3 regions of the Duganella sp. BJB1802 genome follow, and region 1 is predicted to be linked to each of the others. Evidence: predicted binding sites of a transcription regulator. Region 1 holds the regulator's gene; each other region holds the start of a gene.
What was found. Region 1 encodes LexA, which represses DNA repair genes until DNA is damaged. Its sites were predicted from a motif close to ACTGTATNNNNATACAGT; they were not measured.
Positions count from the first base shown of each region.

Region 2: the regulator LexA is predicted to act here: its motif matches at 2,596-2,613, upstream of HUX88_RS12080 (PA0069 family radical SAM protein).
Region 3: the regulator LexA is predicted to act here: its motif matches at 3,801-3,818, upstream of imuA (translesion DNA synthesis-associated protein ImuA).

Region 1 covers NZ_JABWEF010000013.1:61,761-71,376, forward strand. The annotation lists gene HUX88_RS20130 (hypothetical protein) at 1-391, shown strand, start outside; gene HUX88_RS20135 (inorganic phosphate transporter) at 419-1,429, opposite strand; gene HUX88_RS20140 (DUF47 domain-containing protein) at 1,458-2,084, opposite strand; gene HUX88_RS20145 (replicative DNA helicase) at 2,144-3,529, opposite strand; gene rplI (50S ribosomal protein L9) at 3,652-4,104, opposite strand; gene rpsR (30S ribosomal protein S18) at 4,139-4,429, opposite strand; gene priB (primosomal replication protein N) at 4,445-4,750, opposite strand; gene rpsF (30S ribosomal protein S6) at 4,769-5,155, opposite strand; gene lexA (transcriptional repressor LexA) at 5,395-6,033, shown strand; gene HUX88_RS20175 (hypothetical protein) at 6,053-6,547, opposite strand; gene HUX88_RS20180 (cystathionine gamma-synthase family protein) at 6,605-7,849, opposite strand; gene purF (amidophosphoribosyltransferase) at 7,905-9,428, opposite strand; gene HUX88_RS20190 (CvpA family protein) at 9,468-9,616, opposite strand, start outside.
Region 2 covers NZ_JABWEF010000006.1:202,888-212,503, forward strand. The annotation lists gene HUX88_RS12070 (Hsp70 family protein) at 1-1,824, opposite strand, end outside; gene HUX88_RS12075 (DUF2760 domain-containing protein) at 1,821-2,396, opposite strand; gene HUX88_RS12080 (PA0069 family radical SAM protein) at 2,628-3,785, shown strand; gene HUX88_RS12085 (O-methyltransferase) at 3,788-4,453, opposite strand; gene HUX88_RS12090 (TetR family transcriptional regulator) at 4,531-5,157, shown strand; gene HUX88_RS12095 (alpha-galactosidase) at 5,159-7,381, opposite strand; gene HUX88_RS12100 (gamma-glutamylcyclotransferase) at 7,408-7,983, opposite strand; gene HUX88_RS12105 (LysR family transcriptional regulator) at 7,991-8,905, opposite strand; gene HUX88_RS12110 (VOC family protein) at 8,995-9,531, shown strand; gene HUX88_RS12115 (fumarylacetoacetate hydrolase family protein) at 9,528-9,616, shown strand, end outside.
Region 3 covers NZ_JABWEF010000013.1:207,523-217,138, forward strand. The annotation lists gene HUX88_RS20840 (sensor domain-containing diguanylate cyclase) at 1-456, shown strand, start outside; gene HUX88_RS20845 (hypothetical protein) at 500-847, shown strand; gene HUX88_RS20850 (S9 family peptidase) at 860-1,615, opposite strand; gene HUX88_RS20855 (DNA polymerase Y family protein) at 1,647-3,125, opposite strand; gene imuA (translesion DNA synthesis-associated protein ImuA) at 3,055-3,774, opposite strand; gene HUX88_RS20865 (putative Na+/H+ antiporter) at 3,913-5,166, shown strand; gene HUX88_RS20870 (PHB depolymerase family esterase) at 5,170-6,378, opposite strand; gene hrpA (ATP-dependent RNA helicase HrpA) at 6,456-9,616, opposite strand, start outside.

The sequences.
Region 1 (9,616 bases):
AATTGTCGGCATCACGGCCACTTTTATCCGAGATCGTTATTTCCAGAGAAAACCGGAAGACGACTATACCTACGTCGTGAAGAGTAAAAAAGGGGGCAAAAAGACCGTCGTCGTATTGCCCCCTGACCTACCGGAGGCAGCACAGCAAGACATCATGCGCAAAGCCTATGAAAACCTGGGGCTTCCACCGATGGAGCACTATCCCGTGCCGATGCCTCGATGCGAAAGCAATCTTTGGCGTTTGCGCCACCATAAAACCAAGGCATTCAAGAACGGCGATTCGCAGGCGGTGAAAATCCCGTCGGAAATCGCTTACGACAGAACGGATATTGATTTGGATATCCAGCGTATCGGCGACGAACTTCGCATTCGCCCGGCAAACAGCAATTAAAAAAGGGAGCCGCAGCTCCCTTGGTTTTTACATGATGTGGTGACCGACCCACCAGGCCAGCGCGGCGACGAAGGCCGAGGCCGGGATGGTGAACACCCAGGCCCACACGATGTTGCCCGCCACGCCCCAGCGCACCGCCGACATCTTCTGCGCCGAGCCGACGCCGACGATCGCACCGGTGATGGTGTGCGTGGTCGAGACCGGCACGCCGAAGTGCGAGGCGATCAGCAAGGTCAGCGCGCCGCCGGTCTCGGCGCAGAAGCCGCCCACCGGTTTGAGCTTGGTGATCTTCTGGCCCATGGTCTTGACGATGCGCCAGCCGCCGAACAGCGTGCCGAACGAGATCGCCGTGTAGCACGAGATCACCACCCACAGCGGCGGCGAGGCGTCGCCGGCCGGCACCTGGCCTACCGCGATCAGCAGCATCCAGATGATGCCGATGGTCTTTTGCGCGTCGTTGCCGCCGTGGCCCAGGCTGTACGACGCGGCCGACACCAGCTGCAAACGGCGGAACCATTTGTCGACCCGGCGCGGCGTCGAGCGCACGAAGATCCACGACACGATCAGCATGATGATGGAGCCGAACACAAAGCCCATCAGCGGCGACAGGATGATCCACTGCACCGTCTTGAGCAGGCCGCCGCCGACCAGCGCGCCGGTGCCGGACTTGGCCACCGCGGCGCCGACCAGGCCGCCGATCAGCGCGTGCGAGGACGACGAGGGGATGCCGTAGTACCAGGTGAACAGGTTCCACGCGATGGCGCCGACCAGCGCACCGAAGATCACGTACTGGTCGACGATGCCGGGATCGATGGTGCCCTTGCCCACCGTGGACGCCACGTGCAGGCCGACCACGAAGATGGCGGTGAAGTTGAACAGCGCGGCCATGGCCACCGCCGTCTGCGGCTTGAGCACGCCGGTCGACACCACGGTCGCGATCGCGTTGGCGGCGTCGTGGAAGCCGTTCATGAAGTCAAACACCAGCGCCAGGGCGATCAGGACGCCCAGCACGTAGATGCTGATTTGTAGGGTATGCATATTGGACGTTTCTTTTTGTAGTTATGCGTTACGCGTTTTCGACGATGATGCCTTCGATGATGTTGGCCACATCTTCGCAACGGTCGGTCACGGTTTCCAGGATCTCGTAGATGGCCTTCATCTTGATCAGGTTGCGCACGTCCGGCTCGTCGCGGAACAGCTTGGACATGGCGGCGCGCATCACGTGGTCGGCGTCCGATTCCAGGCGGTCGATCTCTTCGCAGATGGCGACGATCTGGCGCGAGTTGTCCATGTTGTGCAGCAGGGCCACGGCGTCGCGGACCTTCTCGGTGCAGGCCAGCACCAGCTCGGCCAGGCGCTTGGCTTCCGGCGTGACCGAGTGCAGGTCGTACAGCGAAACGGTCTGGGCCGCGTCTTCCAGCAGGTCGAGGATGTCGTCCATGCGGGTGATCAGCTTGTGGATGTCGTCGCGGTCGATCGGCGTGATGAAGGTCTTGTGCAGCAGGTCGACGGTGGCGTAGGTGATCTTGTCGGCCTGCTTTTCGATGCTCTCGATCGCGTGCACGCGATTTTCCAGATCGTCGAAATTGGACATCAGGCCCAGCATTTCTTTTGCACCTTTGACGCACAGATCGGCGTGTTGGTTAAACAGGTCAAAAAATTTGCCCTCGGTGGGCATCAAACGTCCAAACATTTTATTCTCCGTTCCATTAATTACTGCAGATCGCCGCCCGGGTAGGGACGGCGTAAAGATTAGTCGCCCTGGTACAGCGCCAGGTTACCGACGTAGTTGCCAAACTTGGTGTACTGGCCGATCCAGGTCAGGCGCACCGAGCCGATCGGGCCGTTACGCTGCTTACCGATGATGATCTCGGCCGTTCCCTTATCGGGCGAGTCCGGGTTGTAGACCTCGTCGCGATACAGGAAGATGATCACGTCCGCGTCCTGCTCGATAGCGCCGGATTCGCGCAGGTCGGACATGACGGGACGTTTGTTGGGGCGTTGCTCCAGCGAGCGGTTCAGCTGCGACAGCGCGATCACTGGGCACTGCAGCTCCTTGGCCAGGCCTTTCAGCGATCGGGAAATCTCGGAGATCTCCGAGGCGCGGTTGTCGCCCGGCGTGGAGCCCTGCATCAGCTGCAGGTAGTCGACCACGATCAGGCCCAGCTTGCCGCACTGGCGCGACAGGCGGCGCGCGCGGGCGCGCATCTCGATCGGGTTCAGCGCCGGGGTCTCGTCGATGTAGACCTGGGCGTCGTTCATTTTCTGGATGGCGTGCGTCAGGCGCGGCCAATCCTCGTCGTTCAGCTTGCCGGTGCGCAGGCGGTGCTGATCCAGCTGGCCGACCGAGCCCAGCATACGCATGGCCAGCTGCACGCCGCCCATCTCCATCGAGAACACGGCCACCGGCAGGCCCTCCTCCACCGCGACGTTCTCGGCGATGTTCATCGAGAACGCGGTCTTGCCCATCGACGGACGGCCGGCCACCACCACCATGTCGCCCGGCTGCAGGCCGGAGGTCATGCGGTCGAGGTCGATCCAGCCGGTCGGCACGCCGGTGATCTCGGAGCCGGACTCGCGCGAGTACAGCTCGTCGATGCGCTCGACCACCTGGGTCAGCAGCGGCTGCACCGGGATCCAGCCAGCCGCGCCGCGCGCGCCCTGCTCGGCGATGGCGAAGATCTTGGACTCGGCCTCGTCGAGCATCTGCTTGACTTCCTTGCCCTGCGGCGTGAAGGCCTGGCCGGAGATCTCGTCGGCGACGGTGATGAGCTGGCGCAGGATGGAGCGATCGCGCACGATCTCGGCGTAACGGCGGATGTTGGCGGCAGATGGCGTGTTTTGCGCCATCGCGTTCAGGTAGGCCAGGCCGCCCACGTCCTCCGCCTTGCCCAGCTGGGTCAGGGTCTCGAACACCGTGATGACGTCGGCCGGCTTGGACGCGTTGATCATCTTGACGACCTGCTCGTAGATGATGCGGTGGTCGTAGCGGTAGAAGTCTTCGGGGTGCATCATGTCCGCAATGCGGTCGAACGCCGCATTATCGCGCAGCAGGCCGCCGATGACGGACTGTTCTGCTTCGATGGAATGCGGCGGGACGCGGAGTGAATCGACTTGCGGATCGGAGGGGGCGTTCATGGCGCGAATTATACCTGCTTGCTTGAGCCGTATTACAAATTTATGACGAGAAAAAAGCCGGGCAAGCCCGGCTTTTTCAAAGGTGTTGCAACACTGATCAGACGTTTCCGCCTGAAAAAGTATTAGGCAGCTTCGCCCACGACAGCAACGGTCACTTCCACCACCACGTCGGTGTGCAGAGCGACGCTGACTGGGTGCTCGCCAACGGTCTTCAGAGGACCGGTAGGCATACGCACGGCAGCTTTTTCAACAGCGAAACCAGCTTTCGACAGGGCTTCAGCGATGTCGAAGTTGGTGACGGAGCCGAACAGACGGCCGTCGACGCCAGCTTTTTGCGAAACGTTCACGGTCATGCCGTTCAGTTTCTCGCCTTGGGCTTGAGCGGCAGCCAGTTTCTCGGCAGCGGCTTTTTCCAGTTCGGCGCGCTTGACTTCGAATTCAGCAACGGCGGACGCGGTAGCGCGGCGGGCCATTTTTTGCGGAATCAGGAAGTTACGTGCGTAACCGTCTTTGACTTTAACGACTTCACCCAGGTTGCCCAGGTTGACGACTTTTTCTAACAGAATGATTTGCATAGTTCTTCTCCAGGATCTTATCTAGACGACGCAATTAAGCGTGGTGCAGATCGGTGTAAGGCAGCAGCGCGAGGTAGCGAGCGCGCTTGATTGCGGTGTCAACTTGACGCTGGTAGTGCGCCTTGGTACCGGTCAGACGTGCTGGCATGATTTTGCCGTTTTCCTGGACGAAGTCTTTCAGGGTGTCGACGTCTTTGTAGTCAACTTGTTCAACGTTTGCTGCGGTGAAGCGGCAGAACTTCTTACGCTTGAACAGTGGGTTTTGTTGCTTGCGCTTTTCTTTCAGCTTGAGCTTGTTTTTGTCGAACTTTTTACCGAATGCCATTTTAGGCTCCTGTATCTAAATTGAGCTGTCTGGGACAGCACTAAAATCAATGATGTGAAACACCAGGCTTTTGCTATTGCGATTCTTCTTGTTCAGGAAACCGGTGAACTGATACATGCCTGCCAGTGGCGCCTGACTGAAGCGGCCTGAAATCTCGCCCGCGGCAACCGCGGAAATTTCAAACTCGCTCAATCGGGCGATGCCTGCCTCGACCTGCTGCGACCGGTGCTGGAGTACAGCGTTCACGATCGGCATGCCGGCCGGGGTGTAGCGCAAGGCGTCCCGTTCGGCGATCAAGGCAATCAACTGGAGCTGATTCAGCTCGGTTCCCGATAACAATTAGGCCGCAGGAGCAGCAGCGGCTGCTGGAGCTTCGGTGCGATGCGATTTCGCTGCATCTTCACGTTGTACCGACTTCATCATCGGCGAAGGAGCGGTTTCCGCCTTCTTCATCTTGACAGTCAGGTGACGCAGCACGGCATCATTGAATTTGAAGGCGGTTTCCAGCTCGACCAGGGTCTCGTTGTCGCATTCGATGTTCAGGCAGATGTAGTGTGCTTTAGCCAGTTTCTGGATCGAGTAAGCCATCTGACGACGGCCCCAATCTTCAACACGGTGCACGGCGCCGCCGCGGGTCGTTACGGTGGTTTTGTAACGCTCGATCATGGCGGGCACTTGCTCGCTCTGGTCCGGGTGGACGATAAATACTATTTCATAGTGACGCATGCAAACTCCCTTAAGGACTGTGAATATAGCCCACCCTGGCGTCAAGACAGGTGTGGGAAGAGGTAAGCCCGCGACTATATCAGCTTTTTATCCAAAAAACCAGCACTGTCCGGCAACAATCCGCCGCGCCCGGAGGGGCTCCATGAAATTATTTCGTGCTAAGCAACAAATTCCCTTGCTTTTCGCTTCACACTGTACAAAAATACAGACTGTCTATATACACAGGCCCAAAGCACTCTATGATCAAGCTCACCGCAAGACAGGAACAAATTCTCAATCTGATCAAGGATGCCATCGAGAACACCGGCTTCCCGCCGACCCGTGCCGAGATCGCCAATGAACTGGGCTTCAAGTCCGCCAACGCGGCCGAGGAGCATCTGCAGGCGCTGGCGCGCAAGGGCGCGATCGAGATCGCCGCCGGCACCTCGCGCGGCATCCGCCTGCTGGGCGTGCACGCCGAGCCGGCCACGCCCAAGGTGCCGGTGTCGCTGATGATGTCGTTGCCGCTGATCGGCCGCGTGGCCGCCGGCTCGCCCATCCTCGCGCAGGAAAACCTGGAGACCAGCTACAGCGTCGATCCGGCCATGTTCTCCTCCAAGCCGGACTACCTGCTGAAGGTGCGCGGCGAGTCGATGCGCGACGCCGGCATCATGGACGGCGACCTGCTGGCGGTCAAGAAGGTGGACAGCGCCAAGAACGGCCAGATCGTCGTCGCCCGCATCGGCAACGATGTCACGGTCAAGCGCTATCGCAAGACCGGCTCCACCGTCGAGCTGCTGCCGGAAAACCCGGACTTCAAGATCATCAAGGTCGATCCCGAAGCGGACGAGTTCGCGCTGGAAGGCCTGGCGGTCGGCCTGATGCGCAGCTGGCACTAAGCCTCGCCTCGCCGACGGGCTAGCGCTTGCCGGCGGTCTCCGGCTGATGCGACAGGTCGCGCGCGCTCAGGGCCAGGTCGCCTTGACGGCCTTCCAACGCGCTCTGCGCCAGGGTGACGGCGTCGGCCTGGCGCTTGGCCTCGTCCGCCACCTGCACGAACACCTGACTCATCAGCGTCTGCGCGGCGCCCAGCTCGTCGTCCGTCATCAGGTCGGCCACGTCGGCGGGGATGCTCTTGCCGACCGGGAGCGCGGCGTTGTAATTGGCCAGGAATTGATCGTAGCAGTCGTGCCAGGCGGCCAGCGCTTGCGTCAGCGCCGGTCCGCCGGCCGTGGCCGGACGCATCGGGATGTTGGGAGGTTTGCAGTTGAAACGGGCCAGCGCAATGTCGGCGCCGTCGTAGTGGCTGGTGTAGTACTCGATTTCGGCTTGCCGCGCCTGGCGGCGGGCCTGGTCGCCGGCGAAGGCGCTACTCGACAGCACGGTCAATGCCAGAACCCATGCTGCTCTCATATCGCCTCCGCGCTTAGCAAAATTGAAAACTTAGATTATCACAACTCGAGGCTGCGCTCAGCAAGCTTCCAGTGCGCAGGTGAAATCGTCCAGCAGATCGTCGGTATCCTCGATGCCGACCGACACCCGTATCAGCGACTCGGCGATGCCCATCGAGGCGCGGCGCTCGGCGCCCATCTCGTAGAAAATCGTGTGCGCCACCGGGATGATCAGCGTGCGCGTGTCGCCCAGGTTGGAGGCCGGAATCGCCAGCTTCAGGCGGTTGAGGAAATCGAAGCAGTCGATGCCATCCTTCAGTTCAAAGCTCAACAGGGAGCCGAAGCTGCGGAACAGCTCGGCGGAGATCGCGTGCTGCGGGTGCGAGGCCAGGCCGGGATAGTAGACGGCGGCCACGCGCTCGTCGCTTTCCAGCAGGCGCGCCAAGGCCATCGCATTGGCGCTGGTGCGTTCCATGCGCAGCGCCAGCGTCTCGGCGCCGACGGCGATGTGGTGCGCCGCTTCCGGCGCCAGCGAGGCGCCGAAGTCGCGCAGGCCCTTGGCGCGAATCTGCGCCAAGCCCCATTGCAGCGGCGCGGCTTTCTTGTAGTTCTCGTAGATGTTGGCGAACCGGGTCCAGTCGTAGACGCCGGTGTCGGTCAGGCTGCCGCCCAGCGCATTGCCGTGGCCGCCGATCGACTTGGTCAGCGCGTTGACCACGAGACCGGCGCCCACCGCTTTCGGGCGGAACAGGTAAGGCGTGGTCATCGTGTTGTCGACGATGTAGAGGATGCCGCGCTCCTTGCACAGCTCGCCGATGCGCTTCAGGTCCGCCACCTGCGTGCGCGGGTTGGCGATGGTTTCGACGAACACCACGCGGGTCTGGCTGGTGATGGCGGCGGCCACGTTGGCGACGTCGGTGGCGTCGACGAAGGACACGCCCACGCCCTGCGCCATGGTGGTCTGCCACAGGCTGTTGGTGTTACCGAACAAGAACGACGACGACACCACATGGTCGCCCGCGCGCAGCAGCGCCTGGAACACGGCGCCGATCGCGCCCATGCCGGTGGCGAAGCAGATCGTGCCGACGCCCTGCTCCATCTTGGTGACCTTGTCTTCCAGCGCGGAGATGGTCGGGTTGCCCTGGCGGCCGTAGCGGAAGCCCGGCTCCTTGCCCTGGAACACGGACGCCAGCTGGCGCGCGTCGCCGTAGCCAAAGGCGACCGAGGTGTGGATGGGCTTGTGCAGCGAACCGTGCTCGATGCCTTTCTGGCGATCGTTGTGCAGGATGGTGGTGGTGAAGCCGTAATTCTTCTTGTCGTTCATATTCGCGTATTCAAAAAAAAAGCCCGGTGCGGCGTGAACCGCACCGGGCGCGACATCAGCCTTCGGCGGTCGCGAGATTCAGGTTCAGTTGCGAGCGGCCCGCGTCCTCGGGGCCGGAGGCCTTCGGATGGTGGCGCGCGTACTCCAGCTTGTCCAGGTAGTCCTTGGAGATGTCGCCGGTGACGTACACGCCGTCGAAGCACGACGCCTCGAAGTTCTTCAACGCCGGATTGACGTCGGAGATGGCGCGCTTCAACGCGTCGATGTCCTGGTAGACCAGGTGGTCGGCGGTGATCTCGCGGCACACTTCCTCGGTGCTGCGGCCGTAGGCGATCAGCTCGTCGCGGGTGGGCATGTCGATGCCGTACACGTTCGGGAAGATCACCGGCGGCGCCGCCGAAGCGAAGATCACTTTCTTGGCGCCGGCTTCGCGCGCCATCTGCACGATCTCGCGGCTGGTGGTGCCGCGCACGATGGAGTCATCCACCAGCAGCACGACCTTGTCCTTGAACTCGGAAGCGATGGCGTTCAGCTTCTGGCGCACCGATTTCTTGCGCGCGGCCTGGCCCGGCATGATGAAGGTACGGCCGATGTAGCGGTTCTTGATGAAGCCTTCGCGGTATTCCACGTTCAGCGCCAGCGCCAGCTGGATCGCGGCCGGACGCGACGAATCGGGAATCGGCATGACGACGTCGATCTCGCCATCCTTGAATTCGCGCTTGATCTTCTCGGCCAGGTACTCGCCCATTTTCAGGCGGGTGGCGTACACGGAGGCGCCGTCGATGACGGAATCCGGACGGGCCAGGTAGACGAACTCGAACACGCAAGGGTTGAGCGACGGATTGTCGGCGCACTGGCGCGAATGCAGCTGCTTGTCGGCGTCGATGAAGACGGCCTCGCCCGGCGCGATGTCGCGCACGAAGCGGAAGCCCATGCCTTCCAGCGCCACGGACTCGGAGGCGATCAGGTACTCGGCGCCCTGCTCGGTCTCGTTGATGCCCAGGCACAGCGGACGAATGCCGAACGGATCACGGAAGGCCAGCAGGCCGACGCCAGCGATCTGCGCCACGGCGGCATAGCCACCGCGCACGCGGCGATGCAGCACGGTCACGGCTTCGAAGATGGTGTCGGCGTCGATCGAGATGCCGGTGGTGGCTTTCTGGATCTCGTGGGCCAGCACGTTGAGCAGCACTTCCGAATCGGAATCGGTGTTGATGTGGCGGCGGTCGTTCTGGAACATTTCCTTCTTGAGCTGTTCCCAGTTGGTCAGGTTGCCGTTGTGCGCCAAGGTGATGCCGAACGGCGCGTTGACGTAGAACGGCTGCGCCTCTTCCTCGCTCGACGAGCCGGCGGTTGGATAGCGGCAGTGACCGATGCCGGAATTGCCTTGCAGCGTACGCATGTTACGGGTACGGAAAACGTCACGCACCAGGCCGTTGGCCTTGTGCATGGCGAACATGCTGCTGTGATTGGTCGCGATACCTGCCGCATCCTGGCCGCGGTGCTGCAGCAGCAGCAATGCGTCATACAGCAGTTGGTTGACAGGTTGATGGGAAACGACGCCGACGATGCCACACATGATGTTGCTCCTGGACTGGGTGCTACTGATTTAAAGAATTCAAAAATTCACATGCTGCGCCATGGCAGCGGGAAGGAAGGCTTTCACCGTATGCGCCCCGGTCTCCGCGAGCGGACTCAGTCGCGCATCCTTCCAGAATGCTTGTTGCGGTATCGACGTCATCCCGCACAAGATGACGCCTGCCAATA
Region 2 (9,616 bases), on a different contig from region 1:
CTCCACCTTCCAGCGCTGGCCGTCGTTGGCCACCGCCTGCAGTTCCAGCGTGCCCGACTCGGTCGCCATCGCATGCAGGCGCACCTGCACCACATCGCTGACCGTGCGGCCTTCGGTCGACAGCGTCGCCTGGATCTCGTTCAACTCGATCAGTTCATCGGCGCTCCAGAAGTCCAGCAGATCGCCGATCTGGTCCTGCCGGCGCACCGACGAACCGAAGAAGCGGAACTGCACCGGCTCGCCGACCACCAGGCCGAACTCCTGGTTCGGCAGCTCGATCTCGCTGCCTTCCTCCATGCCGAACGGCGCCACGCACAGCGCCTGGATAGGCGGCTCCATGCCGGGGATGGCCGGCATCGACGATTCGATCGCCACGTAGTAGGCACGCGCCGTTCCGCCGCGAATACGCACGCCGCTGCCGCGCCGCACGTAGCTGTAGTAGGCCGCACCACGCGCCACCGCCAGGTCCAGGTCCGCGCCGCCCAGCATGCGCGCAGGCTCGGAGCCTTCCATGTACAGCCAGTCGTTGATTGTGCCCATGATGCGCTGCGCCAGCAGCTCCGACTTGAACACGCCGCCGTTGAACAGCACCGCCGTCGGATGCAGGAAGGTCGCGTCGGCGTTCTGCTTGCCGGCGTAGCCTTCCAGTTCGCTGGTCGCGCCGAGCTGGCGCGCCAGGAACGCCGCCAGGTGGCGCGTGATGCCAGCGTCCTGCGCATACGGCAAGCCAAGCTGCGTCAGGCCTGCGCGCGTGCGCGATGCAGGACGCGCCGATGCATCCACCTGCGGGAAGAAGCCGTCGAGGATGAAGGTGGTCACTTCGTCGCGCGTCAGTTCGGTGCGGATCGAACCGCCGATCAGTTTCGAGCCACGGCTCGGCACCACGATAGGCCAGGTGTCCACGCTGGCGTCGGCCAGCAGTTTTTCCTTGGCGCTGCGGCAGCCATAGGTCAGCGCGCGCATCTGCCACGCGTCGAGCTGCGTGCCGTTGGCGGCCAGCTTGCGCGCCACCAGGTGCGCCAGCGCCAGGTCCATATTGTCGCCGCCTAGCAGGATATGGTCGCCCACCGCGATGCGGTGCGGTTCCAGCACGCCGTCGCGTTCCAGCACGGCGATCAGCGAAAAGTCGCTGGTGCCGCCGCCCACGTCCACCACCAGGATGATGTCGCCCGGCTTGACTTCCTTGCGCCAGCGGCCTTCGCTGCCCTGGATCCAGCTGTACAGGGCCGCCTGCGGCTCTTCCAGCAAGGTCAGATTGGTGTAGCCGGCGGCGCGCGCCGCATCGGCCGTCAGCTCGCGCGCGCCGGGATCGAACGACGCGGGAATCGTCACCGTCACCGCCTGCTCGCCGAACGGCGCGTCAGGGTAGGCCTGCTCCCATGCCTTGCGCAGGTGCGTCAGGTAGCGCGTGGACGCCTCCAGCGGCGAGACGCGCGACACTTCTTCCGGCGCGTCGTTCGGCAGCAGCGCGGAGCGGCGGTCGACGCCAGGATGGCTCAACCAGCTCTTGGCGCTGGAGACCAGGCGGATAGGCGTGGTGGCGCCACGGCTGCGCGCCATCTCGCCGGCCACGCTGGTTTGTTCTTCCGGCGACTGCGGCCATGGCAGGCTCAATTCGCCCGGCGCCAGTTCGTCCGCGTGCGGCAGGTAGAGGAAGGACGGCAGCAGCGGCAGCTCTTCCACCGTGCCCGGCGCGGTTAGCTGCGGAATGGCCAGCACACCATGCTGGGTTTTCTCGCCGTCGCTGGCGCCCAGGTCCACATAGGACAGCGCGCTGTGCGTGGTGCCAAGGTCGATGCCGATGGCGTAGCGTGGATCGCTCATAATTCCACCTCCGCCGGCGCCAGGATGGACGCGTCGTGCGCTTCCGCCAGTTTCGGCAGACGCACGTTGGAAGCGCGCCAGCCGCGATGACTCAAGGCGCCGCGGAACGGCGCGCTGCCGACCACGTTGCCGGTCAGGCGCACGGCGCTGGCGTCGAAGCCTTCTTCCAGCACGATGCGGCTGCCTTCGGCCTCGCTGCGCACCGCCTCGATGGTGAAGTGCTCGCGCAGCACCTTGCTGCAGCCTTCATGCACCACGCGCGCGGCGGCGCCGATGTCGGCGTCGGAATAGGCGCTCAGATTCTCTTGGGTGAAGTCGATCAGGCGGGCCTCGCGCTGGAACAGGCTCAGAAGCTGCAAGGCCGCATCCGGCGTGGCCACGCGCAGCGGCGCGGGGGCCGGCGCTGGCTTCGGTGCGGGCGTGGCCACCGGCGCGGCGGCCGGCTGCGGCGCCTCGTCGATGCGCGTCAGGCGCGCTGCGTAGTCGGCGTCGGACAGGGCGCGGAAGAAGGCGCCGATCGCGATCGATATCCGGCTAAAAAAAGACGGCAATGGTTGACTCGAATTGTTCATGTTTGTGTGCTCGTATCGGGTGAGCCGGGGCGCCGCATCGGCGGCATCCTGGCGAGGTGTGGGTGGGGGGCGCTCAAGGCGCGGGGAATTCCATCCCCCGGAAGTCCTGAATGATACCAGCTTGACCACGTTGCCCCCAAGGCAGCAGCCCCGCGCGATTGATATTTCGCTTGATATCGCGATTTCAAGCGCATAGAATACTGTCTATATATACAGTAGTTTGGTGCCGCGATGTCCCACGATGAAAACAATCAAGAGCATGTGATGCTGCCGCCGCCCTCGCTGAAGGCGCAGAAGGGCCGTGGCGCGGTGTCGAACCTGCAGGGTCGCTTCGAGGTCAACGTCCGCGAGGCCTACGACGACGGCTGGGAGCGGGAGGAGGAGGAGGCCGCGCCGTGGAAGACGGTGGTCACGGACGAGCTCTGCAAGTCCATCCTCAGCCGCAACGCCTCGCCGGATTTGCCGTTCAGCGTCTCGCTCAATCCTTATCGGGGTTGCGAGCACGGCTGCATTTACTGCTTCGCGCGGCCCACACACAGTTATCTCGGCCTGTCGCCGGGCATGGATTTCGAGAGCAAGATCTTCGCCAAGGTCAACGCGCCGGAAGTGCTGCGGCGCGAACTGGCCAAGCCGAGCTACGAGCCGTCCTCGATAGCGCTTGGCGTCAACACGGACGCCTACCAGCCCTGCGAGCGCGAGCGCAAGCTCACCCGCCGCGTGCTGGAAGTGCTGCAGGAATGCCAGCACCCGGTCGGCTTGATCACCAAGTCCTCGCTGATTGAGCGCGACATCGACATCCTGTCGGCGATGGCGGCCAAGGAGCAGGCCGGCGTCGCCATCACGCTGACCACGCTGGACTCGGCCATCGCGCGCACGCTGGAGCCGCGCGCGGCCGCACCGGCGCGCCGCCTGCGCACGATACGCACGCTGACCGACGCCGGCATTCCGGTCGCGGTCAGCGTCGCGCCCATCATCCCCTTCGTCACCGAGCCCGACCTGGAGCGCATCCTGGAGGCGGTCAAGGAGGCCGGTGCCGTCAGCGCGCACTACACGGTGCTGCGCCTGCCATGGGAAGTCGCGCCGCTGTTCCACCAGTGGTTGCAGGCGCACTTTCCCGAGCGGGCGCAGCGCGTGATGAACCGCGTGCGTGAAATGCGCGGCGGCAAAGACTACGACAGCACCTTCGGCGCCCGCATGAAAGGCGAGGGCGTGTGGGCCGAGCTGATACGGCAGCGCTTCAAGATCGCCACCGAGCGCCTCGGCCTGACCGGGCGCGGCAGCCGCTTCCACAACATGGACGCGTCACAGTTCTCGCGTCCACTGGTGGTGCCGCCGCTGGGCGCGCGCGCCAAGGCGGCCGCCGATGCGGGGCAGATGGATTTGTTCTGACCTCAGTTCAGTTTGACGGAGAGCTCGACATCCTCCCCGAACGGCAGCGACATATAGCCGGATGCCGGTGAGCGCACCATGGCCACATAGTCCGGGTTCATGTCGGCGTTGTCCGCGATGATGAGCGCGCCCGGCCGCATGCGGCTCCGCACCAGACCAAGGATCTCGGGGTAGAGCGCCTTGGCGCCATCGAGCAGCAGCAGGTCGATCTGGTCCGGCAGATTGGTGGCCAGCGTCTCCAGCGCATCGCCGGCGCGGATATCCACCAGGTCGAGCAGGCCGCCTTCCTCCAGATGGCCGCGTGCCCGCTCCACCTTGGATGGCTCGAACTCGCTGGTGATCAGATGGCCGCCGCCGTTGTCGCGCAGCGCGGCGGCCAGGTACAAGGTCGAGATGCCGAACGACGTGCCGAACTCGACCACGTTGCGGGCATTGCAGCTGCGCGCCAGCATGTACAGCAGTTCGCCGGTCTGGCGCGACACCGGCAGCGGCACGTCCTTCAGCCGATGGTAGAGGTTGATGTATTCCGTCTTGCTGTGCATCAGGCGATCACGCTCGTCCTTCGACAATTCAGCGACAGCCGGGATGGCGGAGATCTGCACCTTGGAGGCTTCGTCAAACAGGCGGTCGAGCAGCGGCGCGACGGGATTGGTGGTCAGGGTTGTCATGGCGATTCCTTTCAAAAGAAGTACGGATATAATATGAAGAATCCTTCACATTTCATATTCGCGTTCCGAGACTTCCCATGGCAGACCCGGCAAAAGCCGCTATCTCCTCGCGCCGCAAGCCCAAACAGGCGCGCTCGGCCGACCTGGTTTCAGCCATCCTCGAAGCGGCTATTCAGGTTTTGGCGAAGGAGGGCGTGCGCCGTTTCACCACCACGCGGGTGGCCGAGCGTGCCGGCGTGAGCGTGGGATCGGTGTACCAGTACTTTCCGAACAAGGCGTCCATCCTGTTCAGGCTGCAGGCGGACGAGTGGCGGCAGACGACCGAGATGCTGATCAACATCCTGCAGGACCTGCGCAAGCCGCCGCTGGAACGGCTGCGCCTGCTGGTCCACGCCTTCCTGCGCTCGGAGTGCGAGGAGGCCGAGATCCGCACCGCGCTCAACGACGCCGCCCCGTTCTACCGCGACACGCCCGAAGCGCATGAGACGCGCGCGGCGGCCGACCGCATCATCGAGCAATTCATGCGCGAAGCCCTGCCCAAGTCGCCGGACAGCGTGCGCGCACTGGCCGGCGACCTCGTGATGACGACCTTCAGTTCAGTCGGCAAACAGTTCTCGGAAACCCCGCGCACGGATGAAGAGATCCACGCCTACTCGGAAGCGCTGGCCGATATGCTGTGCGCCTACCTCGCCAGCCTGAACTAATTCAAGCGCCGTCCAGCACAAAGCCGGCAGCCTGGAAATCCCCCTCCAGCAGGACATCGATGCCACGCCCCATCCAGTAAGCGCCGCTGGCAACTTGCGGAGTCTGTCCTGTCGCGCTGCCGGAAATCGCACGGAGCGAATAGTTCCGCTGCGGATCGAGCCCGCGCAGCTGGATGCGCGGCTGCGGATCGCGCCTGCCGCCGGAGTGCAGGAACGCGAACAGCACGGCCTGCTTGCCATCCTGCGCCACGGACAGCGTGGCCGAGCGCGCCGCTCCGCGCTGCGGCGACACCAGACGGTAGAGGTTCCCCCGCTGCACCGTCGGCCGGATAGCCTTGTATTCCGCGACCAGGCGCTTCGCTTGCGCGAAATCCTCTTCCCGCCAGTGATGCAGGTTGGCGCCGATACCCAGCGCACCCTGCATCGACGACAGGAAACGGTATTCCAGCGACGTGACGCGCTTGTTGAGGTAGTTCGGCGCGTCGGTCACCCAGGCCATCATGATCCCCGGCGCATAGGCGTGGCTGAAGCCGTCCTGGATCAGCAGCCGGTCGAACGGATCGGTATTGTCGGATGTCCAGACCTGGTCGGTCAGCGCCATGATGCCGAGGTCCACGCGGCCGCCGCCGCTGGCGCACGATTCGATCTCCAGCTTCGGGTGGCGCCGGCGCAGTTCGGCCAGCAGCTTGTACAGGTTCTCCACGTAGGCGACATACAGCTTCTGCTGCTCGCCGGGCGCAGCCTCCGGCCAGCCCGGCTCCGACCACGCGCGGTTGTGGTCCCACTTGAGGAAGGCGATGTCATGCTCCGCGAGGAGCTTGTCGAGCACCGCCAGCAGGTGCTCGTAGACATCCTTGCGCGCCAGGTTCAGCACCAGCTGGTTGCGGGCCTCGCTGCGCGGCCGGCCTTTGAAGTTGATGACCCAGTCCGGGTGGGCACGATACAAGTCGCTGTCCGGGTTGACCATTTCCGGCTCCACCCACAAACCAAACTCCATGCCGAGCGCATTGACCCGCTTGATCAGCGGGGCCAGTCCGTTCGGGAATTTTTGCCGGTTGACGACCCAGTCGCCCAGGCCGGCCTTGTCGCTGTTGCGCGCGCCGAACCAGCCATCGTCGACCACGAAACGTTCGACGCCGATGCTAGCGGCCTTTTCCGCAAGCGCCACCTGGCCCGCTTCGTCGACGGCGAACGTGGTCGCCTCCCACGAATTGTAGAGAATGGGGCGCAAGCGCGGCTGCGGCGCGCCAGGCAGGATGCGCTCACGCTGGTAGCGGTGGAACATGCGGGACGCGCCGCCAAAGCCGCCCTCGGAATACCCTGCGTGGAAAACGGGCGACGCCAGGCTCTCCCCCGGCTTCAGGCGATAGGCGAAGTCGAAAGGGTTGTAGCCGGCGGTCGCGCGCACGCCGCCCAGCGCATCCATATCGACGTGGATGCGCCAGGCACCGCTCCATCCCAGCGCACCGAACCACACAGGGCCGGATTCTTCTTCCGTGCCGGCGTGGCTGATCGCGATCCACGGATTGGCCTGGTGGGAGGTGACGCCCTTGCGGCTTTCGATCACGGTGGAGCCCGGCTCGATCGGTCGCGTCTGCAACGCGAACTCGCCGCCCCAGCGTCCGGTGAGATAGGAGAGGCGGTAGTCGTCCCTGAACGGCAGGTTGATGCTCGCAGCCGCCAACTGGTCGAGCTGGATCCAGCCGGTCGTGCGGTTTTCCACCACCGCCGAGCGAGCCAGGATGCCTGTGGATGCATCCATTGCGTACGTGAGAGTCACGTGTACGGCGCGGCTGGCGTCCTTCAGCCGCACCACGATCCGGTCCTTGTCGAGTTGGTGGCTCACGTAGCGCAAGACGAGGTCGCGCACGCCGTCCGGGAACGTCACCTTCAGGGCCGGTTCCACGGTCAGGCCACCGCCAAAGCCGGGGAATTCAAACGGCGTGATCGTGACCGGCATTTCATTGGAGGAGTTTTCGGGCACCGGCACCGGCGCCGGCAGCCTGTCCGCGCTGGACAAGGCGCTGCCCCAATACATCGACTGCAACTGCCCGTCGCTGTTGACGCCGAACGCGTAGGTAACACCCTCGCCGTCGAGCCGGAAGACCTTGGTGGCCTCGTCCACGGAAGGCCGGGCCATGACGGAACCGTCGATGACGATGCCGGCGAGGCCGCCGAGTAGTTGCATGCAGAGGGTGCGGCGGCGCTGGTCGACATGGGTCATATGGTGTTGCCTCGCTATCGTTATTGTTACGGTTGATGTTTTTTCAGCGCGGCCAGATGCCGCTCGATTTCGAACACGTGCTGGTCATGCCGGCCCAGCTCGCGCAGCGCGTTGGCCAGATGGTTGAGATAGTCGCTGTTCGGCCCGCTGGGCCCGGCGGAGCGGGCGATGTGGCGCGCGATCTCCTGCTCTGAAGCTTCGCCAAGGAAGGCCGTATTGTCCGGCGTGGCGATATAGACCAGGCCCTCGACGCTGCCGCCGTCCTCGAACGTGATCGATATCGCCAACCGCAGATAGCCGTTCTTCTCGCGATGGTCCAGGTGCGTGAACACTTCCGGCGTGACCAGGTAGGCCATGCCGTGGCACACCGCGCCGCGCTCTTCGATGATGGTCACCACGCGCCCCGGCGCCTCCGGCGTGCCGCGATGGTCGTGCGAGCCCTGCCAGAAGCGCCGCGTCCAGTTGGCGATGCTGGCGGGGCGACGCTCAAGATAAGGAAAGTCGGCCTTGTAAATCAGCGAGCCGTAGCCGAACAGCCAGACGCTGTGGTGGCCGTCGAATTGGTCCATCTGTCGATTGATGGCGATGGTATCTGCTGTCATAGATCAATTATAACTGCGGCACATTCCAGTGATGCGAGGCGGCAAACTCCTGCAGGAAGGCGACGAAGCTCTCGGCGGCGGGGGACAGCGCCCGCGCGCTGCGCGTGTACACGAAGAAGCGCCGCGTCAGCGCCGGCGATTCCAGCGTCCGCATCTGCAGGCCATAGAGCTGCACCATCTTTTCCGCGTAGGGCAGGCAGACCGTGATGCCCAACCGCGCGTGCACCATGGCCAGCGCCGTGGTCATGAAGGTCACCTCGTTGTACGGATTCAGCGACTGCTCGCGGAACGACGCGTGCATGTCGCGCAACAGCCGCTCGGTGAACTGGCCCTGCAGCGATATCACCGGGAACTCGTTGACGTCGGCCCAGGTGATGCGCGTGCGCCGCTCCAGCGGATGGCCGGGGGGATACACCACCACGAACGGCATTTCGAACAGCGGCTGCGCCTCGATCTCTGCCGTGGTGTCGCGGTCCGGGCCGATGCCGAAGTCGGCCTCGCCGCTGAACACGCGCGCCGACACCATCTCCACCGGACTGTCGGCCAGCCACACCTGCACGTCCGGATAGCGCTCCTTGTAGGCGGCGATCACCTCCGGGATGAGCGTGCAGGACAGCATCTGCGGCGCCGCCACCCGCACCGATCCCTGCTTGAGCGCCTTGCGGTTGGCGATGTCGGCCATGGCCCGGTCCAGGTCCTGCAGCATCTTCTCGAACAGCGGCGTGAGCTCGCGGCCGATCTCCGACAGCTGCGCCTTCCGGGTGGTACGCTCGACCACGCGCACGCCCAGCATCTGCTCCAGTTCCTTGATCTGCCCGCTGAGCGCGGATTGCGTCACATTGAGGTGTTCGGCGGCCAGCGTAAAGCTGCCGGTCTTGGCGAGCGCCACCAGGGCGCGCATCTGGCGCAAGCTAGGATTCATCGGAAAACCTGATAAGTGAGCTGAAAAATACAATTTGTATGATATCTGAAATTCGCATCTAATGTGCCATGCCCTTGTTGGAGACAAACATGAAAATCAAGCAAATACACCACGTGGCCTACCGCTGCATCGACGCCAAGCAGACCGTCGAGTGGTACGTCAAACACCTGAACATGGACTTCGTGCTGGCCATCGCCGAAGACGAAGTGCCGTCCACCAAAGCGCCGGACCCGTACATGCACGTGTTCCTGGACGCCGGCCATGGCAACGTGCTGGCCTTCTTCGAGCTGCCGACCCAGGCCCCGATGGACCGCGACCACAACACCCCGGCCTGGGTGCAGCACCTGGCGATGGAAGTCGAGAGCATGGAGGAACTGCTGGCCGCGAAAGAGCGCCTGGAGGCCGCCGGCATCAGCGTGATCGGCCCGATCAACCACACCATCTTCAAGTCGATCTACTTTTTCGACCCGAACGGGCACCGCCTCGAACTGGCCGTCAATACCGGCACGCCGGAGATGTACCAGCGCCTCGACGCCGTCAAATGGGAGATGCTGGAAGAGTGGTCGCAGACCCGCAAGGCGCCCAAGCACGCCGCCTGGATGCACGCGCCGGAGGTGAAGGCATGAAGCTCGCGACACTGAAAGACGGCAGCCGCGATGGCCGCCTGGTGGTGGTCAGCCGCGACCTGTCGCGCTACCAGCACGTACCGAA
Region 3 (9,616 bases), 150 kb from region 1:
CTCAACATCCGCTTCGGCGAGGAGCAGAAGCGCGCCCGCCGCGACCAGCGCCTGCTGACGCTGTTGCTGATCGATGTCGACCGCTTCAAGGAATACAACGACAGCTACGGCCACCCGCAGGGCGACCAGGTGTTGAAGGCGGTGGCCGACGCCATGCGCCGCGCGCTCAACCGTCCGGGCGATTTGTGCTTCCGCATCGGCGGCGACGAGTTCGCCTGTCTGTTCGCCAGCAACAGCGCCGACGACAGCGTGGCGCTGGCCGAGCGCATCCGCGCCGACGTGGCGGCGCGCCGCATTCCGCACCAGGGCAACGCGCCGAGCGGCCATGTGACCTTGTCGCTGGGCCTGGCCTTCGTCGTGCCGGACGCGGCGCCGAGCCAGGACGAGGTCTACGAACAGGCCGACCAGGCCCTGTACCGGGCCAAACATCTGGGGCGCGACACCGTCTCGCGCTAGTCTGGCGCCTTGGCGTTTGCCGATTTTGGTGTATCCTGATGGCATGAACAAAGACACCGACATCCAACTCAGCGGCCCCTTCAAGGCCTCCGACGGCTCCGGCCGTGCCCACGACGCCAAGGCGATCCGTATCTTCGACGAAGGTTACGGCGCGATCGACGTGTATGTGGACTTTTCCGGTTCGATCAGCGGCCTGCACAAGGACAAATCGCTGATCGACGCCGTGGTCGCGCAACTACGCACCGTCGGCTACAAGGGCCCGGCCCTGACCGCCGGCGATTCCGTGCTCCAGGAAAGCAAGCTGCTGGTGCTGGAAGCGCCGGACGAATTCAACACCTTCGCCGCCGGCAAGGGCTGGAAAGACCTGGCCGAGGAATTCGGCGACGAATAAACGCCGCCGGCGTCAGATGTAGCGGTCGCTCCAGGCCGCGATCAGGTTGGCCACGTAGACGGCGTCGTCGCGGTCGGTCAGCAGGTGGTCCGCGCTGTCGAGCGAGATGAAGCTTTTCGGATGCTTGGCGGCGGTGAAAATCTCCATCGCGTTGCCGATGTCGACCGTATCGTCGCCCGGCGCGTGCATCACCAGCAAGGCCCGCTTCAGGGCCGCGATCTTCACCTTCAAATTATGCCCGCCCGCATCCTCGACAAACTGTTGCCGGATGCGGAAAGGCCTGCCCGCCAGTTGCACCTGCGCCTCGCCCTCGGCGGCGATCTGATCGAGGTGCTGGCTGAACAAACCCGTCACGCGCACCGGATGGCTGGGCGCGGCCAGCGTCACCACCGCCTTGGCCTCCGGCACATCCCCGGCCACCGCCAGCACCGCCGACCCGCCCAGGCTGTGGCCGATCAGCAGGCTGGGCGCCTTGTGGCTGGCGCGCAGGTAGGCGGCGGCGGCCAGCAGGTCCGCCAGATTCGAGGAAAAATTGGTGTTGGCGAACTCGCCCTCGCTGGCGCCCAGGCCGGTGAAGTCGAAGCGCAGCACGGCGAAGCCATGCTCGGTGAGCGCCTGCGCGATGCGGCTGGCGGCAATCGCGTCCTTGCCGCAGGTGAAGCAGTGGGCGAACAAGGCGTATGCGCGGATGGCGCCGTCCGGCGCGTCCAGCCGCGCGGCCAGCTTCTGGCCGTCGGCGCCGTGGAATTCCTGTCGATGTGATCGCATGCGCTGTCCCGTGGTTGATGGCAGACGCTATTTAACCAAACAAACCGTGCAGATACCAGCGCGCCGACTGCCCGCCCTCGTGGCCGGTGCGCTCGCGGTACAGCCAGTAGTGGGCGTGGTCCTCGCCCTCGGCCATGAAGTAGTCGCGGGTTTGCATCGCGCCCCACCAGCCGGCCTCGATGCGCTCGCCGGTCGACATGATCTTCAGCGGCGAGCCGTAGTAGGGCCGGTGGTCGCGCATCAGCAAAGGGATGGGCTTGGCCAGCAGCCACGCGGGACGCGGCAGGCTGGGCATGTCCGGTGGCAGCTGGGCGCGGGCGTCGGCGGGACGGATTTTTTCCTGCACGCTGACCCAGGCATTGGCCTGCTCGGGGCGGTAGTCGGCGCGCGGGGCCGCCTGCAGCACGTTCTCCGGCCCCAGCCGCGCGGTCAGCAGTTCCAGCAGGCGCTGCCAGTCCTCCTTGCTGCCGCCCGGCTCGGGGAACAGCGAGTCGCTCGGCGGCGCCATCGGCCGCACCTGCGGCGCCTCCAGGCACAGGCCGATCACCGGAGCGTCCAGCACCTGCTTGGCCAGGCGTTCCTTGAGCAGCCGCACCAGGTGCTCGTCGCGCCAGGTCGGCTCGGCCAGCACGATGTCGATCACGGTCGGCGGGCCGGCCACCTTGCCGCGCTCATGCTCCAGCAGCAGGCGGATGCGCTCGACCGCGAACTGGCGCGCGCTGAGCCAGCCGGTCAGCTGTTGCAACAGGCGGCGCGCGCCGAACAGCAGCGCCTCGGCGTTTTCCACGCGGTCGAATAATTCGAGCTTGGCGCGGAAGCTGGCCGGCGCCTCCAGCCATTGGTGCATCTCGGCGCGCTCGCCGTGGGCGTCGTCCAGCATGTCGATCAAAGCCCGGCCGCAGCGGCGCTGCAAGCCGGGACGCGGTAGGCGGCGCATCTCGCCCAGCGTCAAGCACCCGATGCCTTCCAACCAGCTCAAGTAGGGCCGAGCCGGAGGCAGCAGGCTGCCGGGCAAGCGGTCCATGCGCCGCACTAACGCGTCCATCGTCAAGGCCCGCCCGGCGTTGCTGCGGGCCAGCAGCCAGGCGCCGCGCGCGGTGGGCGCGCAGCTGAGCCAGGCCGTGAAACCAAGCGCCTCCATGCTGGCGGCCACCAGCCGGCACAGCGCGCGGATGCCGCCGAACAGGCGCAGGCTGGCGCCGATGTCGAGCAGCAGCGTGCCCTCCTCCGCCTGCGCCAGCTGCGGCGTGAACTGCAGCAGCGCCATCGCCACCGCGTGTTGCGCGTCCGCCTCCAGCTGCGGCGCGCGCTGCTGGAACTGCGATTGCGGCGCCAGCATCAGCGCGCCGCCGCGCCGCATGCCGGCCTCGACGCCGGCCTGCCGCGCCAGCGCCGACATGGCCACCACCCGCTCCTGCTCCAGCACCACGGTGCAGCGGTCAGCCGACCAGCGCGGGCAGAATACTTCGAGCGGGAGCCGTGGCAGGTGTAGTCCGATCCAGAGGCGCATGACGTTGTAAGAGCGATGGGGTTAAGGGCAAGAACAAGGGCGTGTCGCGCTGCGGTCCTCGTCGCTTGACGAAGCCGATGTTGACGCCGCCCGGCGCCGTGTGCAACGACAGCCGCAGCGGCGCCGGCGAGGCATCCTGCGCGGCGGCCAGCGGGCGCAGCATGCAGAACAGCGTGTCCCCGCTTTGCGCCGCCAGGTGCAGGCGGCGCAGCGTTTCGCCGCGCGCGTGGTTTTGCCACAGCAGCAGCGCGCCGCAGCAGCCGCTGCGCAGCACTTGTTCGGCCGCCCATAAAGCGTCGCCGCTCTTGGCGCCGCTGCGTATCCACACCAGTTGCGACGGCTCCAGCCCCAGCGCGGCCAGCGCCAGCGCCTGCGGCGCGTGCGGCGGCTGCAGCAGCACGATGGGCCGCTTGCCCAGTCCCAGCAACGCCGGCCGCAGCAGCCGCAGCTCGCCGATGCCGTGCTGCTGCACCAGCAGGTCGACCAGCACGCCCAGCGGCCAGCCGCCGCCCGGCAGCTGGGCCGACAAGGCGGCAAAGCCGGTGTCGGCGCAGCGGGTGGCGCTGTGCGCCAGTTGCGACGCCAGCCATAACGATGGGTGGACGGCTTCGGGCGCCAGTGTGGCGGAAGAGGTGGCGGATCGGCTCATGGTGTGGATGGGATTCTACCGCAAATACTGTACAAATACACAGTACTATTTGCGGCCGTTTTTGGCAAGGCCGATCTCTGTATCGTGCGCCCCATGCTGTACCATGTGGTTCAGGCAACCTAACAATAAGGACATCCTTTGCAAACCATTCAACTGGTCGGCGCCATCCTGTTCGGACTGGCGCTGCTGCACACCTTCGCGGCCAAATCCTTTGAAATCCTGTCGCACCGCCACCCGCGCCACGCGGGCCTGTTCCACCTGCTGGGCGAGGTGGAGGTGGTGTTCGGCTTCTGGGCCTTCATCCTGATCGCCGCCATCGCGCTGCTGAGCGGCGGCGAGTCGGCCATCCATTACGCCGAGTCGCGCCAGTACACCGAGCCACTGTTCGTGTTCACCGTAATGGTGGTGGCCGCGTCGCGGCCGGTGCTGGACATCATGGAGCGCCTGCTGCTGGTGCTGGCCAAGCTGCTGCCGATGCGCGTCGAACTGGCGCTGGTGTGGTTCGGACTGGCGCTGGTGCCGCTGACCGGCTCGCTGATCACGGAGCCGGCCGCGATGACGCTGGCCGCGCTGATGCTGGCGCCGCTGGTGTTCCGCGACGGCATGCCAGAATGGCTGAAGTACGGCGCGCTGGGCGTGTTGTTCGTCAACGTCTCGATCGGCGGCACGCTGACCGCCTACGCCGCGCCGCCGGTGTTGATGGTGGCTGGCACCTGGCAATGGGACAGCGCCTTCATGGCCACGCATTTCGGCTGGAAGGCGGCCATCGCGGTGATGATCAACGCGACCGCGATCACGTTCATCCTGCGCAAGCATCTGCGGGCGCCGGCCGCGCCGTCGGCCGAAGTCGCTGCGGCGCCGGCGGTGCCGCTGGCGGTCACCGCCATCCACCTGGCCTTCCTGGCGGCGGTGGTGCTGCTGGGCCATCATCCGGTGCTGTTCCTCGGCATCTTCATGCTGTTCCTGGGCTTCACGCAGGCTTACCAGCGCTACCAGAATCCGCTGATCATCAAGGAGGGCTTGCTGGTGGGCTTCTTCCTGGCCGGGCTGGTGGTGTTGGGCGGCATGCAGCAATGGTGGTTACAGCCCATCGTCGAGAGCCTGCCGCCGGTGGCGCTGTTCTTCAGCGCGCTCGGCCTGACGGCGATCACCGACAACGCGGCGCTGACCTATCTCGGTTCGCTGATCCAGGGAATTTCGGCGCAATCGCAATACATGCTGGTGGCCGGCGCGGTGGCCGGCGGCGGGCTGACGGTGATCGCCAACGCGCCCAATCCGGCCGGCGTGTCGCTGCTGCGGCGCGGCTTCCAGGATGAATCGATAGGCGCTATCGGCCTGCTGGCCGGCGCGCTGGCGCCGACGACTGTGGCTGCGCTGGCGTTTCTGCTGTAGCGCCTACACGCGCCGGTGGCGTGAGAAAAATTCCAGCATCATTTTGCTGGCGTCCGGGCCGGCCTTGGCGTTGAAGGCGAGTGCCGGGTCGCCGCCGCTCCAGGCGTGCTCCAGGTCGGCGATCCGGGCGACGCGCAGCAGCAGTTTTCTCCCTTCGTAGAAATCGTGCAGCTGGTGGGCATTGTGGCGGCCGCCGCGCCCTTGTGGCTTGTGGGTGATCTTCGGCGCCTCGGACAGGCGGTTCAGCAGCCGGCTTTGGCGCGTCAGCTGGAGCTGGTTGATCGGACGTACCACCTGGTCGCCCTCGCCCTGGATCAGGATCGCAGGCATGCCGGGGAATTGGGGATGGCGCATCAGCACTTCGTGCGCGGCGCTGTCCATCCGCGTGGCGGCGCCGTGCTGCATCACGCCCAGCGCGCCGATGGTGTTGTGCCCCGCGCCAAAGACCGGCCCCGAATGCAGCCCAACGGCGGCGAACAGTTGCGGGTGGTTCAGCGCGACGATGTTGGCCATGCCGGCACCGGCCGAGATGCCGGCGATGTAAACGCGCGAGCGGTCGATGGCGTATTGCGTCATCACCTTGCCGATCATGCCTACGATGGTGGGGACGTCGCCGCCGCCCTCCTGCGTGGCGCGGTCGTACCACTTCCAGCAGCGCTGCGCCTGCACGCTGACCAGCTGCTGCGGATAGAGCACGGCGTAGCCCATCTGCTCGGCCCACTGGTTCATGCGCGTGCCTTGTGCGAATTGGGTCGCGGTCTGGTGGCAGCCGTGCAGCATCACCAGCAGGGGCAGGCCTTTGCGTTGCGTGTCTTCAGGCGGATTGTTTGGCAGGTAGAGCCAATAGCTCATGCGGCGCGTCGGCGTGGCGTAGTGCGATGCCAGCCACTTGCCCGGCGACGGCGGGACGTGCGCGGCGGCGGGTGGAACGGTGCTGCGGCGGAGCGCCGGGCCGGACGCGGCGGGCGAAACGGTGCTGCGGCGGCCCGTGGCGCCCGGTGCAGCGGACGTGGCGGCGCGCACGCGCGGCGCGGCCGGCTTGGCCGCCGGCTTGGCGGGTTTGGCCACCTTGGCGGCGGGCTTGCGTTTTCGTTTGGGCTTGGCGGCTGCGGGGGCGGCGAACAGCGCCGTCACGATCTTGCTGACGGAGCGGCTTTGACGCGTCCCAGAGCGGACCAGGCCGCGCAACAAACTGCTGGCGGATCTCTTCATCGCGGTGTTCTCCTGTTGCGATAAAGTCTACTTGAAACCCGTTCCAGCCTGCGTGCGCCAGCGCGCATAGCAGACGCTTAGCGCTGCATCGACTCCCACACTTTTTGCAGCCGCTTAGCCGATACCGGCATCGGCGTGCGAAGCTCCTGCGCGAACAGGGACACGCGCAATTCCTCCAGCATCCAGCGGAATTCCACCATCTTCGGATCGGTGTTCTTGCCGGCCGATTTATCCTTGTTGGCGCGCTGGTACAGCATCGCGGCCTGCTGCCATTCGGCCATCAGCTTGGCGTCGCGCGCCGGGTCGCCGCGCAACTTCTCAATACGCACATTCATCGCCTTCAGGTAGCGCGGGAAGTGCGACAGCTGGCTGTACTCGTTCTCCGACAGGAAGCGCTTGTTGACCAATCCCTGCAACTGCGATTGCATGTCGGCCGCCGCCTGCGCGGGCAGCCCTTGCAGGCGCTTGGGCAGGCCGTGGAACTCGGTCAGCACTTGCGACAGCAGGCGCGCGATCTCGTTCACCAGCAGCACCAGGCGCGATTTGCCTTCGTCCTTGCGCTTGGCGAAACTGGCCGCGTCGATCGGCAACGGATCCTGCAGGCAGGCGATGTCCAGGGCCTTGTTGATGATCTGTTCGCGCAGCTCTTCCTGCGTGCCCATGCTCATGAACTGCATGCCCATCTGCTGCAGGCCGGGGATGCTCTTTTCGATGAACTTGATCTGGTCCTTCATCTGCAACGCGAACAGGCGGCGCAGGCCGATGCGGTGCGTGCGCGCCGCCACGGTCGGATCGTCGAACACTTCCAGGTCGCAGTGCGTGCCTTTGTCCACCAACGCCGGGAAGCCGATCAGCGTCAGCTTGCCTTGCGCGATTTCCAGCAGCTCCGGCAACTCGCCGAAGGTCCACGAGGTCAGGCCGGTCAGCGTGATGCCGCTGGTGGCCGTCGGCGTTGCGGCAGCTGCCGCTGGCGCGCCCTTGCCTTGCGCCGCAGTTGGCGCACCGGCTTTCGCCGACGCGGACGGCACCGCGCTGCCGCTCGTTCCCAGCGCGCGCATGCTCACGCCCTGCCCGCCCGACGACTCGGCCATCTTCTGGAAGCTCTCGCGCGCCTGCGTGCCGAATTCCGCCTGCAATGTGGCCAGGTTGCGGCCCATCTCCAACTGGCGTCCGTGCTCGTCGATCACCTTGAAGTTCATGAAGTGGTGGGCCGGCAGCGTCTCCGGCTTGAAGTCGCTGGTCAGCACCGAGATCGTGATCTGCGCGCGGATGTCGGCGATGATCGCGTCGATCAAATCGCCCCGCCCGAACACGCCCGCTTCGTGCACACGCTCGCAGAACTTGGCGGCGTAGTCCGGCAGTGGCACGCAATGGCGGCGCAGCTTCTGCGGCAGGGATTTGAGCAGCAGGTGCACCTTCTCCTTCAACATGCCCGGCACAAGCCACTCGCAACGCTCGCGCGGCAGCTGGTTCAGGGCGTACAGCGGCACGGCCATGGTCACGCCATCGCGCACGCTGCCAGGTTCGAAGTGATAGGTCAGCTGCATCTCCAGCCCCGTCACCGACATCATCTTCGGGAACAGGTCCGTGGTCACGCCGGCCGCTTCGTGGCGCATCAATTCGTCGCGGTTCAGGTACAGCAGCTTGGGCTCGGCGGCCGTCGCATCCTTGTGCCACTTCTCGAAGCCGGCGCCGTTGACCACGTCGGCCGGTATCAGCTTGTCGTAGAAGGCGGCGATCAGTTCATCGTCCACCAGCACGTCGAGGCGGCGAGACTTGTGCTCAAGGTTTTCGATTTCCTTGATCAGCTTATGGTTGTGCGCGAAGAACGGCGCGCGCGTTTCGTAGTCGCCGCCGACTAGCGCGTCGCGGATGAAGATCTCGCGCGCCTCCACCGGGTTGAACAAGCCGTAGTTGATGCGGCGCTGGCTGTACACCACCAGTCCATACAAGGTGGCGCGTTCGGACGCGGTCACCTGCGCCGATTTCTTTTCCCAGCGCGGTTCGCCCCACGATTTCTTCAGCAGGTGGCCGCCGACCTTCTCCAGCCACTCCGGCTGGATCTGCGCCACGCAGCGCGCGTACAGACGCGTGGTGTCGACCAGTTCCGCCGCCATGATCCACTTGCCCGGTTTCTTCAGCAGCGAGGAACCCGGCCAGATGTTGAACTTGATGCCGCGCGCGCCCAGGTAGCCGGCGCCCGGTTCGTCCTCGCTCTTGAAGCCGATGTTGCCCAGCAGGCCGGTGAGCAGCGCCAGGTGCAGATTCTCATACGTGGCCGGCGTGTCGTTGATGCGCCAGCCCTGCTCCTTGACGATGGTCAGCAGCTGCGAGTGCACGTCGCGCCACTCGCGCAGCCGCAGTTGCGACAGGAAGTTGGTGCGGCAGTTGTCCATCAGCTGGCGATTGGTCTTCTTGTGCTCAATCGCGTTTTCGAACCACTTCCAGATCTTGATATAACTGAGGAACTCCGACTTCTCGTCGGCGAACTTCTTGTGCGCTTCGTCGGCGGCCTGCTGGTGCTCCATCGGCCGGTCGCGCGGGTCCTGCACCGACAGCGCGGAGGCGATGATCAGCATCTCGTCCAGGCAGACGTTGTCCAGTGCGGCCAAAATCATGCGGCCCACGCGCGGGTCCAGCGGCAGCTTGGCGAGCTTCTTGCCCAGCGGCGTAAGCTGATTGTATTCGTCGACCGCGCCCAGTTCTTGCAGCAGCTGGTAGCCGTCGGCGATGGCGCGCGCCAGCGGCGGTTCGATAAACGGGAAGGTCTCCACGTCCGTCAGGTGCAGGGACTTCATGCGCAGGATGACCGACGCCAGCGACGAGCGCAGGATTTCCGGCTCGGTGAACTTGGGCCGTTGCAGGAAATCCTGCTCTTCGTACAGGCGGATGCAGACGCCGTCGGCCACGCGGCCGCATCGGCCGGCGCGCTGGTTGGCGGCCGATTGCGCGATCGGTTCGATCTGCAGCTGCTCGACCTTGTTGCGGTAGCTGTAGCGCTTCACGCGCGCCAGACCGGCGTCCACCACGTAGCGGATGCCCGGCACGGTCAGCGAGGTTTCGGCGACGTTGGTGGCCAGGACGATGCGGCGCGCGTTGGTCAGCTTGAACACGCGTTCCTGCTCCTCGGCCGACAGGCGGGCGAACAGCGGCAGGATCTCCACGTGCGGCGGATGGTGCTTGCGCAGAGCTTCGGCGGCGTCGCGGATTTCGCGCTCGCCGGGCAGGAACACCAGCA